DNA from 2 places in the Paenibacillus sp. Marseille-Q7038 genome. Region 1 is predicted to be linked to the other one. Evidence: a T-box and tRNA genes for the amino acid it is inferred to sense, from the RefSeq annotation. Region 1 holds a T-box; the other holds one or more tRNA genes.

The links. A T-box is a leader RNA that pairs with one kind of tRNA and senses whether it is charged. The one in region 1 lies ahead of metG (methionine--tRNA ligase), so its partner is inferred to be a tRNA-Met.
Region 2: it encodes a tRNA-Met, which carries the amino acid that the T-box ahead of metG (methionine--tRNA ligase) is inferred to sense. The anticodon was not compared.

What each region holds. Positions count from the first base shown of each region.
Region 1 covers NZ_CBCOOM010000001.1:1,964,195-1,972,312, forward strand. Annotated here, with positions in the region: gene ACWPWY_RS09305 (DUF6944 family repetitive protein) at 1-361, opposite strand, end outside; gene ACWPWY_RS09310 (L-lactate permease) at 595-2,262, opposite strand; partial or broken gene metG (methionine--tRNA ligase) at 2,335-3,983, opposite strand; T-box leader at 4,055-4,341, opposite strand; gene ACWPWY_RS09320 (DEAD/DEAH box helicase) at 4,415-6,622, opposite strand; gene ACWPWY_RS09325 (ATP-binding protein) at 6,619-7,959, opposite strand; gene ACWPWY_RS09330 (TerB N-terminal domain-containing protein) at 7,974-8,118, opposite strand, start outside.
Region 2 covers NZ_CBCOOM010000001.1:2,700,275-2,708,392, reverse strand. Annotated here, with positions in the region: gene ACWPWY_RS12930 (ABC transporter permease) at 1-486, shown strand, start outside; gene ACWPWY_RS12925 (ABC transporter ATP-binding protein) at 488-1,342, shown strand; gene ACWPWY_RS12920 (ABC transporter substrate-binding protein) at 1,365-2,834, shown strand; gene ACWPWY_RS12915 (hypothetical protein) at 2,861-2,989, shown strand; gene ACWPWY_RS12910 (hypothetical protein) at 3,168-3,332, shown strand; tRNA gene ACWPWY_RS12905 (tRNA-Met) at 3,401-3,474, shown strand; tRNA gene ACWPWY_RS12900 (tRNA-Ile) at 3,531-3,604, shown strand; gene ACWPWY_RS12895 (restriction endonuclease) at 3,765-4,493, shown strand; gene ACWPWY_RS12890 (PulJ/GspJ family protein) at 4,561-5,145, shown strand; gene ACWPWY_RS12885 (pilus assembly FimT family protein) at 5,126-5,686, shown strand; gene ACWPWY_RS12880 (hypothetical protein) at 5,699-7,429, shown strand; gene ACWPWY_RS12875 (DUF5057 domain-containing protein) at 7,516-8,118, opposite strand, start outside.

The DNA.
Region 1 (8,118 bases):
TAAGTTTTTCTCTTTTTCTATTGCTGCTAGGCAGCTCCAGACCTAATAACGCCGCTGCATTACCAATGGCTCTAAAAGAAGCGGCAATACGGATACTGCTAGACATGCCTTTAGCTTCGGCCACTAATGCAAATCCAATCGCTCTTAGAAACGTTCCTCGTTTTTCAAGTTTTTCTCTGACTACCTTTCTGATCTTCACTGTCTTCGTTGCTGCCAAAGCTGATAATATAGCTCCAATAGCAGCAGAACAAGTACCAATTACGTATAATCTGGAGGTTTCTCCTTCATTTGAGACGGAGGCGATCAGTGTGGTTCCCAAGGCCGCAATCCATAGACCTATACTTTCTATGCCCTGGGCCATTGTATTCTCCTCCCTCCCTCTACAAATAAGATATTTTATTATATGTATGAATAAGAGATTGGTCTTTACTTTACGAAAATTGGTTGCTTGTTCTAAGCACTTTGGCAGAAATGAGTTGTGTTTTGAATCGAACTATTATGTAAAACACTCATGAAAAATAGAAAGAAGCAGATGAATATGCTCAGCCGCTTCTTTCTATTTTTTTATATTTGGTGAACGATCTGCTTTTTCAATTAAATGAATGCCACAGCAATCAACATAGCAATCATCCCCGACAAGATAACGTAAAACAAGTTTGGTACTAAAGCTAGTCTGATGATCTGGCCTTCTTTACCAAGTACCCCAACGACCGCCGATACAGCGACTACATTACTAACGCAGATCATATTTCCCGCAGCGGCTCCGATCGCCTGTAGTGCAATGATCAGATCTGGGGCAAACCCATTCACGGTAGCTACATCAAATTGCAATGAACTAAACATCATATTGCTGAATGTTGCACTTCCTGACACAAACGCACCTAGTGTTCCTATGAATGGGGCAGCTATTGGCCACGCTCCTCCGAACACATCAGATGCAAGCTGTGCGAGTTCCGTTGGCATACTTTGTAATGCCGCACCCTCTATTCCAGAGTTCAGGAAGACCCGTACCATGGCTGTAGAGAATGCTAGTGCAATCGCGGTTCCTACCATGGAGCCTGCTGCTTCAGAGAAAGCCAGTTTCATTTTATTTCTTGGAATCTCATGAAGAACCACGGTAATGGCGACAACTAGCAAGAAGATGAATCCAGGAGAGTATAGAATTTGCCAATTCTGACTAATCCCTGTTCCGAGGATATCGCTCCATGAGATGCTTATCCCCTGCAACCACTGCTGTAATGGTTTAATGACTCGAGTCAAAACGAGCAATACGGCAATAAGAATATAGGGAACCCATGCCTTTGCCAGCGTTAACGTATGTCCCGATGCTTCCTGTTCCTCTTCTGCTTTTATCTCTTTCTTGACATACTCAGAAGGACCGAATTTGCACCAAGGTTCTCCTTTAGGCAGTAGAAATCCTTTTTGGGCAGCAAGAACAACAATGATTAGGCTGACTAATGCTCCCAGCAGAGCAGGGAACTCATAACCTACAAAAGTAGCAACAAGGGCTGCGGGAATGGTATAAGTTAGTCCTGCAAAGATCGCAAATGGAGCCATTTGAAATCCTTCTTTAAAGGACTTGTTTTTACCGAATACTCTTGTAATCATGAGAACTAAGATTAGAGGAATAAAGGTACCGATGAAGATATCGATCTGAGTTAGCCGCATCGCAATGGCTTGTAAGAACCCACTGATATCTATACCTTGCTCTGTCAAATAGTTCATAAATACAGGTGATGTTTCATCAAGACCCTGTCTTATTCCCACATTAAAGGTTGTTCCTACGGCTCCAAAAGCTACCGGCGTACTGTCTGCGATTAGTGCCACAACCACAGCTGCTATAGGAGGAAATCCTAGTGCTAACAGCAAAGGTGCAGCAATAGCAGCAGGCGTACCAAAACCCGCCGCTCCTTCAATAAATCCGCCAAAACACCAAGCAACAATAATAACTTGCACACGCATGTCAGCAGAAATATTCATAAATCCTTCCCTGATCACAGCAAGTGCGCCCCCATGGGTCAACGTATTCAGAAGCAAGATCGCCCCGAATATAATGAATAACACGGTAAGAGTAACAAATACACCCTCAAGTGTAGAGGCGGTAAGGTTAATCAGAGGCATATCCCATACAAAATAAGCTAGAACAGCAGTGACGACAAAGCTGAGCGGCATAGCAACGGTTGCAGGCATTCGCAAGATCACAAGAAAAACCAACACCGAAAGAATCGGCATAGCTGCCGTAATTAATTCAAGGAAATTCAAGTTAGTTACCCCTTTACTCGTTCTTAAAGTGTAGTAATAAATATTCCCTAAATTTCTCTTTCTAAGTCTTTTTTAGTTTCGAATGTTTTGCTGTTTTAATTTTTCGACTTCTACTTCAATTTGCTTCACATCGATCCGCTGAAAAAGCAACTCGATTTTCCTTAGTTCATGACCTGCAGATATCTCATTGTAATTCCAGTTATAGTCTAATTTGTCCAGGTTAAGAATATGTCTAATCTTTCTGCAAGCGAAAGGCAAGAAGGGATCTAGCAGGAGCGATAAATTCAAGATTACCTGTGAACATGTATAGAGGGTGGCTTCACAAGTAAGTCGATCTTCTTTCACCTGAATCCATGGTTTTTGTTCATCTACGTATTTATTACAAGATCGAATAAAGCTAAAAATGGACTCGAGTGCTTCCTTTAATTTTCCTTGTTTTATAAGTTCCCCACTGAAAATATACAGCTCTTTTATTGTTTGTTGAATACTGTCATCCATCCTCCCGTCTGGAATTGTATGATTGTACACTTTATCTATGAAAACAAGATTGCGGTGCACAAAATTGCCAAACGCTCCAAGGAGTTCACCATTATGACTATAAATAACTCTCTCCACGAAAAGTCGGTATCCCGATTCACCGGACCGTTTGCAATGAGAAAATACCGCACAGTATCTGGATCATAATGTTCTAGTAGATAGGGAACCCACACTGCCCAATTATTACTCGTTGAAAACTTCTTTCCTTCTAACGTTAAATACTCACTGGATAAGATATGATCTGGCAAATGTAAGTCTCCTGCGCCCAAAAGTAGAGCTGGCCATAAAAGGGTATGAAACGGAATGTTATCTTTTCCGTGGACATAATAAGATATCACTTCATTATCACTCCAAAAATCCTTCCATAGATCTGGAGCACCTTGTTCCTTAGCCCATTGTTTACTAGCTGATAAATAACCCATGATCGCCTCAATCCATACATAAATCTTCTTACCAGCACTGCCCTCGATCGGAACGTCAATACCAATATCCAAATCACGTGTAACCGCCCGGTCCTGTAGACCTTCCTTCAGATAACGAGCAGATAGTCGTATCGCATTCTCTCTCCATCCGCTTGCATGATCAACATAGGTTGCCAGTTGATTCTGAAAAGCTGATAAATCTAGAAAATAGTGCTCTGTTGTACCTGTCGTCGGTACTTCGTTACATAACTTGCATATTCGGTGATGAAGCTGGAGCGGATCTAGAATAGATGAACAGGTATCACATTGATCTCCCCTAGCAATATGCCCGCAATGCGGACAGTTACCTTCTACATAACGATCAGGCAAAAATCGTTCACATGAAGCACAATACACCTGTTCTATTGTTTTCTTATAAAGCACTCGCTTCGCTAATAGATCTAGAAACATAGACTGCACTACTTCTGCATGAAACGGATCGTCTGTCCTTGTGTAGAGATCGTAAGAGAAACCAAGCTTTGAAAAGCAGTCTATAAATTGTTCATGATAGCGATCTGCAATCGATCTGGCGGATATTCCCTCTTTTTTTGCTTGTAATGAGATCGGTGTTCCATGACAATCACTTCCGGATACATAGAGTACTTTGTCTCCCGTTAACCTATAGTAGCGTGCAATTACATCTCCTGAAAGTAACCCTGATACTCTTCCCAAATGCAGGGATCCATTCGCGTAGGGCCATGCCCCTCCAATAAATACATTCATCTTTCATTCCTCCTATAATCTAATGTGATCTACTCTCAAATAACGATGAAAACAAAAAAAGCCCCCGTCCCCAAAAGGACGAGAGCTTTGCTCACGTGTTTCCACCTTAATTCACCGCTTCCTCACGAAAAAACGGTCTCCATAAGTACGTCATCTTACGATTCATCATCATAAGTTGATTATACCCTGGCACGATAACGGGCGCACCCGGTGCAGCCTACCATCTTCCTGAATGGAAAAGTTCGGTGCACAGCTCAGAGACCATATTCGTTGGACGCTTCTTTACTCCTTTTCAGCTACCGGAGCTCTCTGTTCAAAGAAGATTGTCTTCCCTACTCTTTCTCATCATTGCTTTTTTACTGTTTTTACTATTATAACCATTTTATAGATAGATGCAACCAAAAAATTACGTTTGTCATGATCAGACTGATTTACTCAAGTGCATGACCTACTCCTTTATCTATTAACACGTTAGCGAGTCCTTCTAAATCAAGACCATCCACATGAAATGCCCTACGTACAAGCTGCGGAGAAACAAACTCATCATATTTACTGAGATAAGGGGCTTCATCTTCATCAAGGAGTGTACTTGCGTCCTTGTTGTTCTCAAGTTCCGAAAGAATTGCATTCCAGATCGCAGATTCATTTGTGTTCCCGGCAACGACCATATAATAGGGTTCCATCGGAACGAGAGAACGAAGTTCAAGCCGTCCAGCCAGGTTATGCTTCAGCATCCGTTCTAGCGTACGAAACTGCTTACTGCCCGCCCACGGTAAAATAAAGAACGAGTCTCCTCCTGCAGGAATGACGACACTTTTCAGAAGTCCACTTTCTCTCGCGAGTCTTCTCGCACGCTCAAGTCGATTCGCTGCGCTCGGCGTAAGGTAAGGATATATATCACTGGATGCAAGAACCTCACGCATTTTCTGTATCACAAGTGTATGAATATCCCCACCGGCACCGAGCCAAAGCGTATCCACCTTGCCTTTAGCTGACTTTACATATAACGCCTTATGCTTCGTATCTACTTCTTCTACTTTCCACAGCTTTCCTGCAAGCGAGAAGCAATACCCTGGCGGGGGAACGGTGGTAATCGAGCCAATCTCTTCTGAACCGTTATATACCGTATGCTCTTCATCATCTTTAAACACGGCATAGAATCGGTAGTTATTCACAATTTTCTCTCCGCCTAGACCAATGATGAGTGTCCCTTCCTCTGTACGCTGGATATGATCGATGTCTAGCAGATATTGCAGAAACGTTTTATATTCAGCAGGTTCAATCTGTCGAAACGAAGGAAGCGTAAGCACCGATCTAGCCAGTTCTGCCGGCTCTGCCTCTCCCATGCTTTTAAGTGTACTCATCGTTTGGTGATAGAGTACACCGATTGGTTTTTTACGAATGTAGACAGGCTCGACCCATTTGTGTCTTACGTATAACTCCGTTACTGCGATCGCACGAAGCAGTGTCCACGGCATCCGGGCCGGAAGTTCAGCTTGTTCGTCCTCTTCTTCCGGACACAGAAACAACATCTCAGATGCCTGATCTCCCCGTCGTCCGGATCGTCCAAGCCGCTGGACAAAGCTTGAACAGCTATACGGCGCACCTAACTGAATAACGCGTTCCAGTTCGCCGAGGTCAATGCCGAGCTCAAGCGTTAACGTAGCTGCAGCGACAGCTGGACCTTGCCCTGTACGAAGCGCTGTTTCTGTCTCTTCCCGCAGCATCGCTGAGATACTCCCATGGTGAACATGGAACACATCCCGCTGTTGTCTCTTTGCAGCAATTCGTCTCAGTTCAAGCGTAGTTAGTTCTGCATCGGACCGGCTGTTCGTAAATACAAGCGCCTTTTTTAGATGTGTTACATCATATATATAATCATAATAGGCTTTCTTAGCCAGTTCTAATTGTTCAGCCTGCTTCTCGTCTCTCGCATCCGGGAATGAAAAATGATCTATCGAGATTCGCAGTTTACGTCTTCCTTGTGGTGATACCACCTCAACCGCCTGAGGGGTACCTGCTCCAAGCCATCCTGCTGCTGCATCGTAATCACTCAGTGTCGCAGATAAACCGATTCTTCTTGGATTGCTACCCGCCATTCGCTGAATACGGGTTAACTGTGATATCACCTGCATTCCTCGATCTGCACCCATAAATGCATGAACTTCATCAATAATAATGTACCTGAGGTCATGGAACAGTGCAGGAATAGCATTCGGACGATTCATCAACAGTCCTTCTAATGACTCAGGCGTAATCTGGAGCACGCCCGATGGTTTTTGCATCAGTTTCGTTTTCTCTGTTTGACTGACATCTCCATGCCAGTGCCATACAGCAACTTGTCCTTCTTTGAGCAGATCACTAACCCGTTCAAACTGATCGTTAATGAGTGCCTTAAGCGGACCAATGTATAGAACTCCCACCGATTCTGATGGATCATTATATAACTCCGTTAATGCAGGAAAAAAAGCAGCTTCCGTCTTCCCCGAAGCTGTTCCGGATGCGATAAGCAGGTGGTGATCTGTATCAAAAAGGACACGGCATGCTTCCACTTGCGCTTCACGCAGTGTGTCCCATTTCTTTTTGTAAATAAATTCTTGAATGAACGGTGCCAGTCTTCCAAACGGCCCACTGCTCATAGTTCAAACTCCGAGAATAAATCATCCAGATCGTCCTTGTTCATAGACGGATTTCCTTTTTGGGTGCGGCCAGATAAAGCTTCTTTCTCACCAAGCAAACCTTCAAAAGTCGCTTCTGGATGCTGATGCAAAGTATGAAGAAGATCCATAAAGTCTCTGACCACTTCCCGTGTCGTCAGCATTTCTTCTGCTCCTAGTCGTCCTACCGCGGCTTGCATAAAAGTAATCAACTGTTCATCGCTTAGCTGTGCTTCATATCCAAAATGCATTGCGTGTATATCCCGCAGTTTCTGCAGTAAGATGAGAATCTCTTCATGAGATAACAAGTCCAACTTCAAAATGGGTGATGTATAGGTTTTGAGCGCACCTCCGCCATAGCGTCCATCAATCAGTCTTGAGCGAAGGGCATCATAACTAAAAAGACCCCTTCGTTCATCTTCCACAAATTGCGGAGTCCCGCCCATATAGATTCCCAAGTGATCTGCTTTTCCTTGCATCGTATCGTTAAACATCATTAGCAGTTTCTCATAGTTACTTTGCCGGGATATCGTATTTGTTATCTTATAGAGATTAACCCCTTCATCGATGAATAAAAGCAATCCTTTATAACCTATTTTTGCAGCAAATTCAGACCATAGTTTCATATAGTCATACCAATTGTCATCATCGATAATTACGCCAACACCAAGCTCCTTGCGTGCTTCCGTCTTCGTAGGCACTTCACCCCGAAGCCATCTCAGCGCGGCTGCTTTGCGGTCCTCGTCTGCAAGTTTATAACCAGACCAATAAGCGGCAAGAACTTTAGCAAAATCAAACCCATGCACGAGGTTCTGCATGTCACTTGTTACCGCGTAAATCTTCATTTCAACTGCTTCGTTCATTGCCGGATCATCTGGGCGCAGACCACTGCTCATCATGACTTCCTGCTGAAGAGCAGCAATCCATTTTTGCAGCATAATCTCTAGTGCACCGCCATCAGGTCTTGTCTTCGTAGATAAATGCATCATCAGTTCACGATAGGTTGCGAGCCCCTGACCTTTCGTTCCCACAAGGCGGCGTTCCGGTGATAAATCGGCATCGGCTACTACAAAATCACGATCCATCGCATATCCCCGGATCATTTGCAGCAAAAAGCTTTTCCCACTCCCGTATCGTCCAGTTATAAGCCGAAAAGCAGCCCCGCCTTCTGCAATGTTATCCATATCTCTCAGGATCGATTCAACCTCTGGTTTACGTCCAACCGCGATATGTTCTAGGCCTACTCTTGGCACGACCCCTGCTGTTAAAGAATTGACGAGCGCTGTCGTTAGTCTTTTTGGTATTTTCAGTTGTTTCATGAAGCCGTTCACCTCTATTCATCCGTATATCTCAAAGTTCCTAATATTTCTATATATTCTTCCGTAATTTCTTCTCCATCAATCAAAATATCACCTATCATATCCATCGATATCTCATTAATTTCTTCAATGAGTAATTCAGGCATGGATCCCGCCTTA
Region 2 (8,118 bases), 740 kb from region 1:
TCTGTAAAAGATGTACGGACTGAACTCGTCGCTGAAGGCAAACATCCTTCAAGAGGAGGTGTGTTTGGTATCCTCAGTCTCGGCTTCCTGGTATCCATCTTGATCTCACTTATTGGATATGTGCTGTATTGGTTCTTTAACTTATCTGGCCGTGTTGTTCAGTTTGGGGTACTTCGGGCAATGGGTCTGCCTCGGGCACAGCTCAGCGGGATGTTGTTACTAGAACAGATTTTTACCGCAGGATTATCGATTGTACTCGGAATTGGGATCGGTGAACTCGCAAGCAGATTATTTTTACCCTTCCTCCAAACGACAGATAATGTGAAGCAGCAAGTACCTCCGTTTCGGATTGTATTTGAACAAAGTGATACCCTTCAGTTGTATGCGGTGACGCTTGTCATGCTGCTAATTGGTGCAGGAATGCTGCTATGGCAAATCCGGAGACTGAAGGTGCATCAAGCCGTCAAAATGGGAGAGGAGCGGTAAGATGATCCACTGTGAAGGTCTGGTCAAAATTTATAAATCAAGTGAAGTGGAAGTCGTTGCCCTGCAAGGACTCAACCTCACGGTTGAGGACGGAGAAATGATGGCGATCATTGGGAACAGCGGAAGTGGGAAATCTACGCTTTTAAATATTTTAGGCGGGCTAGATCGCCCTTCTGCAGGAACTGCTGTCGTTGGTGATTGGGATCTGCTTAAGATGACAGAACCTCAGCTCGTCGAATATAAACGTCATACGGTCGGATTTATATGGCAGAACAACGGTCGCAACTTACTTCCTTATATGACGGCGCTTGAGAATGTGGAGACACCGATGATGCTTGGCGGTAAATATGATCGTGGATATGCTAAACAGCTGCTAGAGTGGGTAGGTCTTAAAGATCGTATGCATTCAAGACTTTATCAACTATCTGGCGGGGAACAGCAGAGGGTGGCGATCGCGATCTCCTTATCTAATAAGCCAAAGCTGCTGCTTGCGGATGAACCTACCGGTTCGGTAGACAGCGAGACTAGTGACCGTATTATGGATATATTCCGTAAAATGAACCGGGAACTAGGGATTAGTATTGTCATTGTTACACATGATCTAGAGCTTGCGAATAAAGTGGACCGGATTGTTGCTATTCGAGATGGACTGACGAGTACCGAGTTTGTGAAACGAAATGATAGTCTCGATACGGAGCGCGTTCCAGGCAGTAAAGAGGTGCATGAGGCGTTTGTTATCATTGATCGTGCTGGAAGGCTTCAGGTACCAAGAGAGTACTTAGAAGCACTATCCATCAGTGAGCGGGCTACGCTCGAATTTGATGGGGAGCGCATCGTCATTACGCAACCGAAGTAACCATAGAGAGGGAGATTTTCTAATGAAAAAGAGGTCTTTGTTAGCTCGTCCTGTTGTGACATTGCTTACTTGTATGACACTGGTTGCACCGGCGATTGCGGGCTGTACAGCATCCGAACCATCACAGGAGCAGGAGCGAGTATTACGAGTAGGGACGCTATATGGAAGTAGTGATGATTCCTATTTCCGTCAGCAGTATACGGATGTGTTTGAAGTGCTAAACGACAATATAACGATTGAGATTGTACCAGCCATTGATCAGAGCGAGTATCAGTACTATGATTACACCCAAAAGGAACAACCGGAACAGCCGGATCAACTTGAATCAGTGAAGAAGATGTTGACCGGGGATAATCCAGTAGACGTTATTATAGGCGATGTAAGTACAATGAGGTCTTTGATCCAAGAAAATATGTTGAAGCAGCTAGATCCTCTCATTGCCGAAGATAAATTTGATACAAGTGATATTGTACCAACCGTACTGGACGGAATTAAAGATATAGGTGATAACAGTATTTATGCGTTAACTCCGACATTCTCTTCTTCTGCTTTATTTTATAACAAGGCAATCTTTCAAAAAGCAGGCGTAGAACCGCCGGTTGATGGATCCACGTGGGATGACATTTTTGACAAAGCGCGCCGTGTTACGAGTGGAGAGGGGAAAGACCAAATTTTTGGCGTATCCTTAAATCAATGGGCAAGTGACGCTTTCTATGATGCGCAGACCTATGCAGCCCCTCTTCAATTGCGTACTTATGATGAAAAGGCGGAAAAAATGACAGTGGATAATGATTCATGGGAAAAGGTGTGGACCACTATTTCCAAGCTTGCTCGTGACAAAGTTCTTGCAGGGCAAGAGGCAATGAATAATAGTTCGTCATCACCTGAGGAATTTAATCCATTCCAAGGTAACTTGTTTATGGAAGGCCGTGCGGCGATGGTGATAGCTGATTATGGTTATGTTACCCGTTTAATTAGTGACAATAAGTATGCAGAGAAGAACGAGAAGTTTGACCCTATTGAATGGGATGTCGTGACTCCGCCCGTTCATCAAGAGAAACCTGGCGTTGGCGGCAATATCTATCTCAGCAATTTAATGGCCATTAACAGCAGTGCTCAGAATCCAGATGATGCATGGGAATTCATTAAATTCTTAAACGGTGAAGAATGGGCAAAGATAAGAGCCAGAAGCAGTTACGAACTTGTGTCTCGTAAGAGTTACATTAAGCCAAAAGAAGGGTTGGATTATAACATCGGGGCTTTCTATGCACTAAAACCAATTCCACCGGTTAATTTAAATCAGAATCAGCTGTATCAAAAAATGCCAAATCTATGGCAAGTCGATCAAGTAGGACAGAAATATTTCAAACAAGTACTGGATAACAAAAAGACACCAAAAGAAGCATTGGCAGAATGGCAAAAAGAAGGGAACGAAATGTTGCTTAAACTGCAAAAAGATCCAAAAGCATCTTTTGAAGATAAATTGCAGTAGGGGGCATCTAGGAGAGAGTACGTATTATGAAATGGGTCCGAAAGTTGCTGATTTGGCTATTATGGACTGCACTGATCGTATTATTCCTTTATTATCTCGTTTCATTGATGGTGATCGTATTGTTAGCAATTGCAGAATTTAAAGGACCTTCATAGACGGGCAGAAGCATATTATTGGTGGGTATGTATAAATGCTTGATCCGTAACTCTGAGTAGCAGCGATTTAGCTTCTGCTCAGAGTTTTTTATGGAGAGAAAGGGTTACTTTATACAAAAGAGGGGTATCCTGCTAAAGTAGCTTTAAAATAGAGTAGAGTTAAAGGAAGATGACTCGGTTGAACTGGATCTATTATGCTAGACTATATGTCTCAAAGTTCCAGGCAGGATGCCTGGCTAAACGGATGGAGCAAGACGGATGGATTTACGGTCATGACGATCCTAAACAGGTTGAAGTTTATCAATCTCGTAAAGGCAGATATGGAGTTCGATTTATTCCGTAAAAAGGCCTTGACATTTCTATTGCACATCGTGTATATTATTAGAAGTCGCTGTTTTGATTAATTAATGACGCGGGGTGGAGCAGCTCGGTAGCTCGTCGGGCTCATAACCCGAAGGTCGCAGGTTCAAATCCTGCCCCCGCAATTGAAGTACCTACAGCGCTTCATCAACAATTACTCGATGTGTAATTGAAATGATCAGGGCCCTTAGCTCAGTTGGTTAGAGCGGTCGGCTCATAACCGATTGGTCGGGGGTTCGAGTCCCTCAGGGCCCATTATGAAGGAAAAACCCTCTTGCAGACATGCAAGAGGGTTTTTCCTTTTTTTATTTCAATACGGTGCAAATGATTTTAATTAAACATGTCTTAAGTAGCAGGAATTTAGTCCTATATATCGAATATATATCTAGATTTAAGAAAGATGGAGGATTTCAAAATGGCCAGGCGTAAAAGCAAAGCAAAACAACGGGAGGAACTTATCCAATCGACCTTTCTTTTTGTATTATTAGTAACCGGGTTTGGTACGTTAGCGCTGACAAAATCAGTTAATTTATCTATCATGGTATGCCTAATTTCTGTAGGAGTTGTTATTGCTGTTTTAATTAGTAACAAGAATCAAAGAACCAAACGGCTCAAACACTCAGGAATAGAGGATATTGATCAGTTGGATGGGATTCAATTTGAGAAATATCTAAGTCATTTGTTTACCGCACATGGTTACAAGACTCAAGTTACGAAAGCAGCCGGAGATTATGGGGCTGATCTGATCTTGGAGAAGGCAGGAAGTAAAATTGTTGTACAAGCCAAGCGTTACAGTAATATCAAAGCGGTACAAGAAGCTCAGGCTGCTATTGCTCATTACGGGGCTACAGAGGCTTGGGTAGTAACGAGCAGTGATTATACCGAGGCTGCACGTAACCTTGCAAGTTCGAATCGAGTAAAATTCATTAACCGAGATACTTTAATAGAGATGATCCTAGTAATGAAGAACAAGGGTAAGCCGATACCCGAGCCTAGTGAAGTGATTATTGATGCTCAAACAAAACAATTCACGTGCCCCAAGTGTGGGAATCTCCTAGTACTACGAAGCAGTTCAAGAGGTCCTTTTTATGGGTGTAGCAGTTTTCCGAAATGTCGATACATAAAGAAGAATGAAGCAGTGTGAATAATTCATTACATAATCTCCCTGTAAGGCGAAAACAGATAGCTAAAGATCGTGAGGGATATATGCCTTGAAAGCACAAATTCAGAAAGAGCAGGGGTTCACATTGGTGGAAGTACTTGCAGCTACCATTATTTTGTCTATTGTTTCTCTAGTTGTTGTTTCCTATTTTATGAACGCACATTCCTATGCCAAATCGAATCAGAACAAGACAGTCATGGTGAATTTAGCGCGGAACGCCTTGGTTTATTTGGAAAAGCAGGATTTTACGAAGATGAAGGAGTACTTCACAGCAGATAAAGAAGTATCGCCGATTATAAAAGGGAGTTCCTGCATCCAGGTGGCGAAGTGTGAGTATAATTCTTTATTCGTGAATGCTCACTCTCTTCCAGAGGTACTGAATCCGAAGGTGAATAATGTGCAATATGAGCTTGTTATTTCGTATCAGTCGAAGCTTCATCAGCAATTAAAGGATGGTACTACACTTAAGAGTTTGGATGTCCACATTGGTATAGATTCTGCGCAAGGCCGTGAAACGTCAGCGAGTTATTTACTGCCAGTGAAAGTTACCGTTACTGGACCTGGGGGACCAAGAGGACATAGAAGCGAAGCCGTAGTGGAGGGTTATATTACAGATGAAAAAATCAGAAGATAACCTGCATCAGGATGCGGGTTTTACCCTTGTTGAATTAATCGCGTCTATTACGATTTTTACGATCCTAGTTGGACTGATCTCGGTTATTACGTTCTCTGGATTCCGTGAGTATAACCGCATTACTACCGATAATGCGCTGCGGGATGAGGGGGATCTCATCATGTCGTCCATTATGACGGAATTATATACCTTTGCTCCGGAATCTATCGAAAATAGTAAGGAAGGTATCATTCTTAGCAGAGAACAAGCAGGTAACCAGGAACATCGAGAAATTGCTATACGAGAAGGAAGTCTAGTGATAGGAGAATATACATCTACAACCGCTTTGGCTGAAGAGGAAGAATACATATCTAGCACAGCTACTACTTCAATACAAGCCGCACTTGATCAATCCATCATTGTGGCAAAAACGGCAGATGAAAGGCTTTGTCAGAATGATGCTTACTGTGAGAGTGGGCTTATCTATATCAAACTGGTACTGCAAAGACAGGAGAATGATCGTGATTATTCGCTTGAACTAGAGAGTAAATTTGGATTTTAGGAGAACAAGCACATGTCTGATTTTAATAAAAAAGCTCGTTTCTTTTCATTACGAGTAAAGAAAATTGTAGTGAAAGCTTCTTCTGCTGAACATGGTTCTGCGCTTGTGCTCGTTATGTTTATTGCCTTGCTGCTTACTATCCTCGGGGCTGCTGTATTAAGTGCCGCAGTCGGAGGTGCTCAGCGGGCAGAAACTCGGGAAAATGATGTACAAAGTTTACATCTGGCTGAGAAAACACTAGAAGAAGTTATCGCGGGTATGACTTCTAACTTGCAGTTGATTGTCACGGATAGTATAAACAGCACTCAAGGAGAACTAGAACAAAAAATAGATCTCTATTTATCTGGTTTAAAGAATGGATCTTATAAAGACCTTATGACCAGTACAGAGCTGACAAATGCAACAGGTAAGCTGCTTCAACTGGATTATGAGAAAATAAGTTATCAACATCAGGCAACAGCCTATAATGTGACGTTGACCGTAGAGGCAGAGGTAAATGGAGTTCAGCGTGAACTCACGCAAGATATTACGTATGATACTTATCCTGATTTTCTGAAATATACATTAGGTTCAGAAAGCAATTTGACTATTAATGGTTCTCCTTATATTCAAGGAAATATTTATGCAGGGAATGAACTAAGGATTGGGGATAAGGCGGAGTACTATTATCAGTCTGAGAATATACATACGTTGTATTCAGCTCCTTTTCAGCTGGATGGAGAAGCGCATATCCAATCACTTAGACAGGTCTTATACACTTTGAACGACTCTACGAAAAGTGCCGAAGAATGGCTTGGCGAAAAATCGAGTAGTGAATTCATTATCCCGGAGAAACAACTACGTGTTAAAAATCATCGCAAATTCGTACAGCTGAACGTAAGAGAGTCCTTTGTAGATAAAGTTATAGAGTCTTTAAAAGACTCAGCAATTGACAGACCACTTATTCGAAATCACATGAATAATCATACGTTAGGTGAGTTTCTGCGGAACTATCCTATGGCTTATGATGCGCCAGATGAAATCCCGATAAAACCGGGTGTTCCTGAACAATCAGATAAACCAGAAGATCAGAATGCCTGGGCTTATTACAAAAGCCAAATCGAACGTTTTACAAAACCGGAGAAGTCTTTTATCTACCGCGGCGATCTAACCTATGATGGCGTAGAACTAATAGGAATTCAATACGGGTCCAAAAGTAATAAGTGGTTTGTTGTAGACGGAGATTTAACGATTAATAATTATAAGGACACGCCTATATTGATTCAGGCGAATATGCTTGTTACAGGAAAATTGCAGATTAGAGGTAATGTTCAGCTTGATTCAACCATATTCGTCCTAGGACCATCAGGAGGAAAGGAATACGCAACTCTGGTGGAGGATGCAACGATCAGCGGTTCTGGGGTAGTGATGTCGGAAGGTGCGGTACTTATTAACCGGCTGGATGCTTTTCAGAGTAATACGGAAGTAATACAGGCTTTCTTCTATACTGATTCAACAGCAGAGCTCTATGGGGTAGGTTCGATCCTTTCTTTAAGCGGCGGCTTCTTTGCCAAAGGAGATCTTACGGTCAATGCAGTGCGTGGAGAGACGTCTGCAGGGAATGGAGTTATTCAAATAACGCCCGGGACCGATCTGATTCGGTTCTCGGCCAAATATAATGAGGAAGTCTACCGGCAGCAGCAACAGGGTCTTCCTAGGGTGAATCAGATGAGTGTCCAAGTGGGGGCAATCAAATTAAATTAGAATAACATATTTGTAAATAAGCGAAAAAATAACCCGTGCAGGGAGTGAATAAGGTTCTCTCCCTGCACGGGTTATTTTGTTTTAGTTTAGTATCGATCATCGCTGACCTTTGCATTAACTTTTACGGTGCCTTTGGCTGTAACTGTATTCTGTCCAGCTTGGGGACTGTCGTAAGTAACGGTAATCGTCGCGAAGCCTTTTTTTATTCCAGTGACAATACCCATTTCATTTATCGAAACAACAGAAGGAGCACTGCTGGACCAAGTCAGTCTGTCTTTTAGTAGATAGGGATCAAAATCAATTGGGAAAGCTGTTAGTTTATTCAGCAACAAATTTTCAGAACCCCCAATATCAAGTGTGGTATCTGATAAATGCAGACCTTCGAGTCTCGGATTAATGCTCACCCATTTAACAGCAGTTAATGGAGGAGATCCTTCGTCATCACTTAGTGAGAGTTTTACTTCAACCTTATCTTTTGATTTGACTCCCCTTAGGATCGCGCTTCTTCCATCATCTGAAGGGGTTAGCGTAGCGTATGTTTTGTCATCCCCCGTTAAGGACCATATAAAATGCTTTACATCTGGGTTATGGGGATTAGTACCAGCATGGAGAGTTATTGGATCTCCAACCATTACTTGGCTTGGTCCATCAATGAAAATCTCATTGATACGCTCGCTAATTGTGATCGT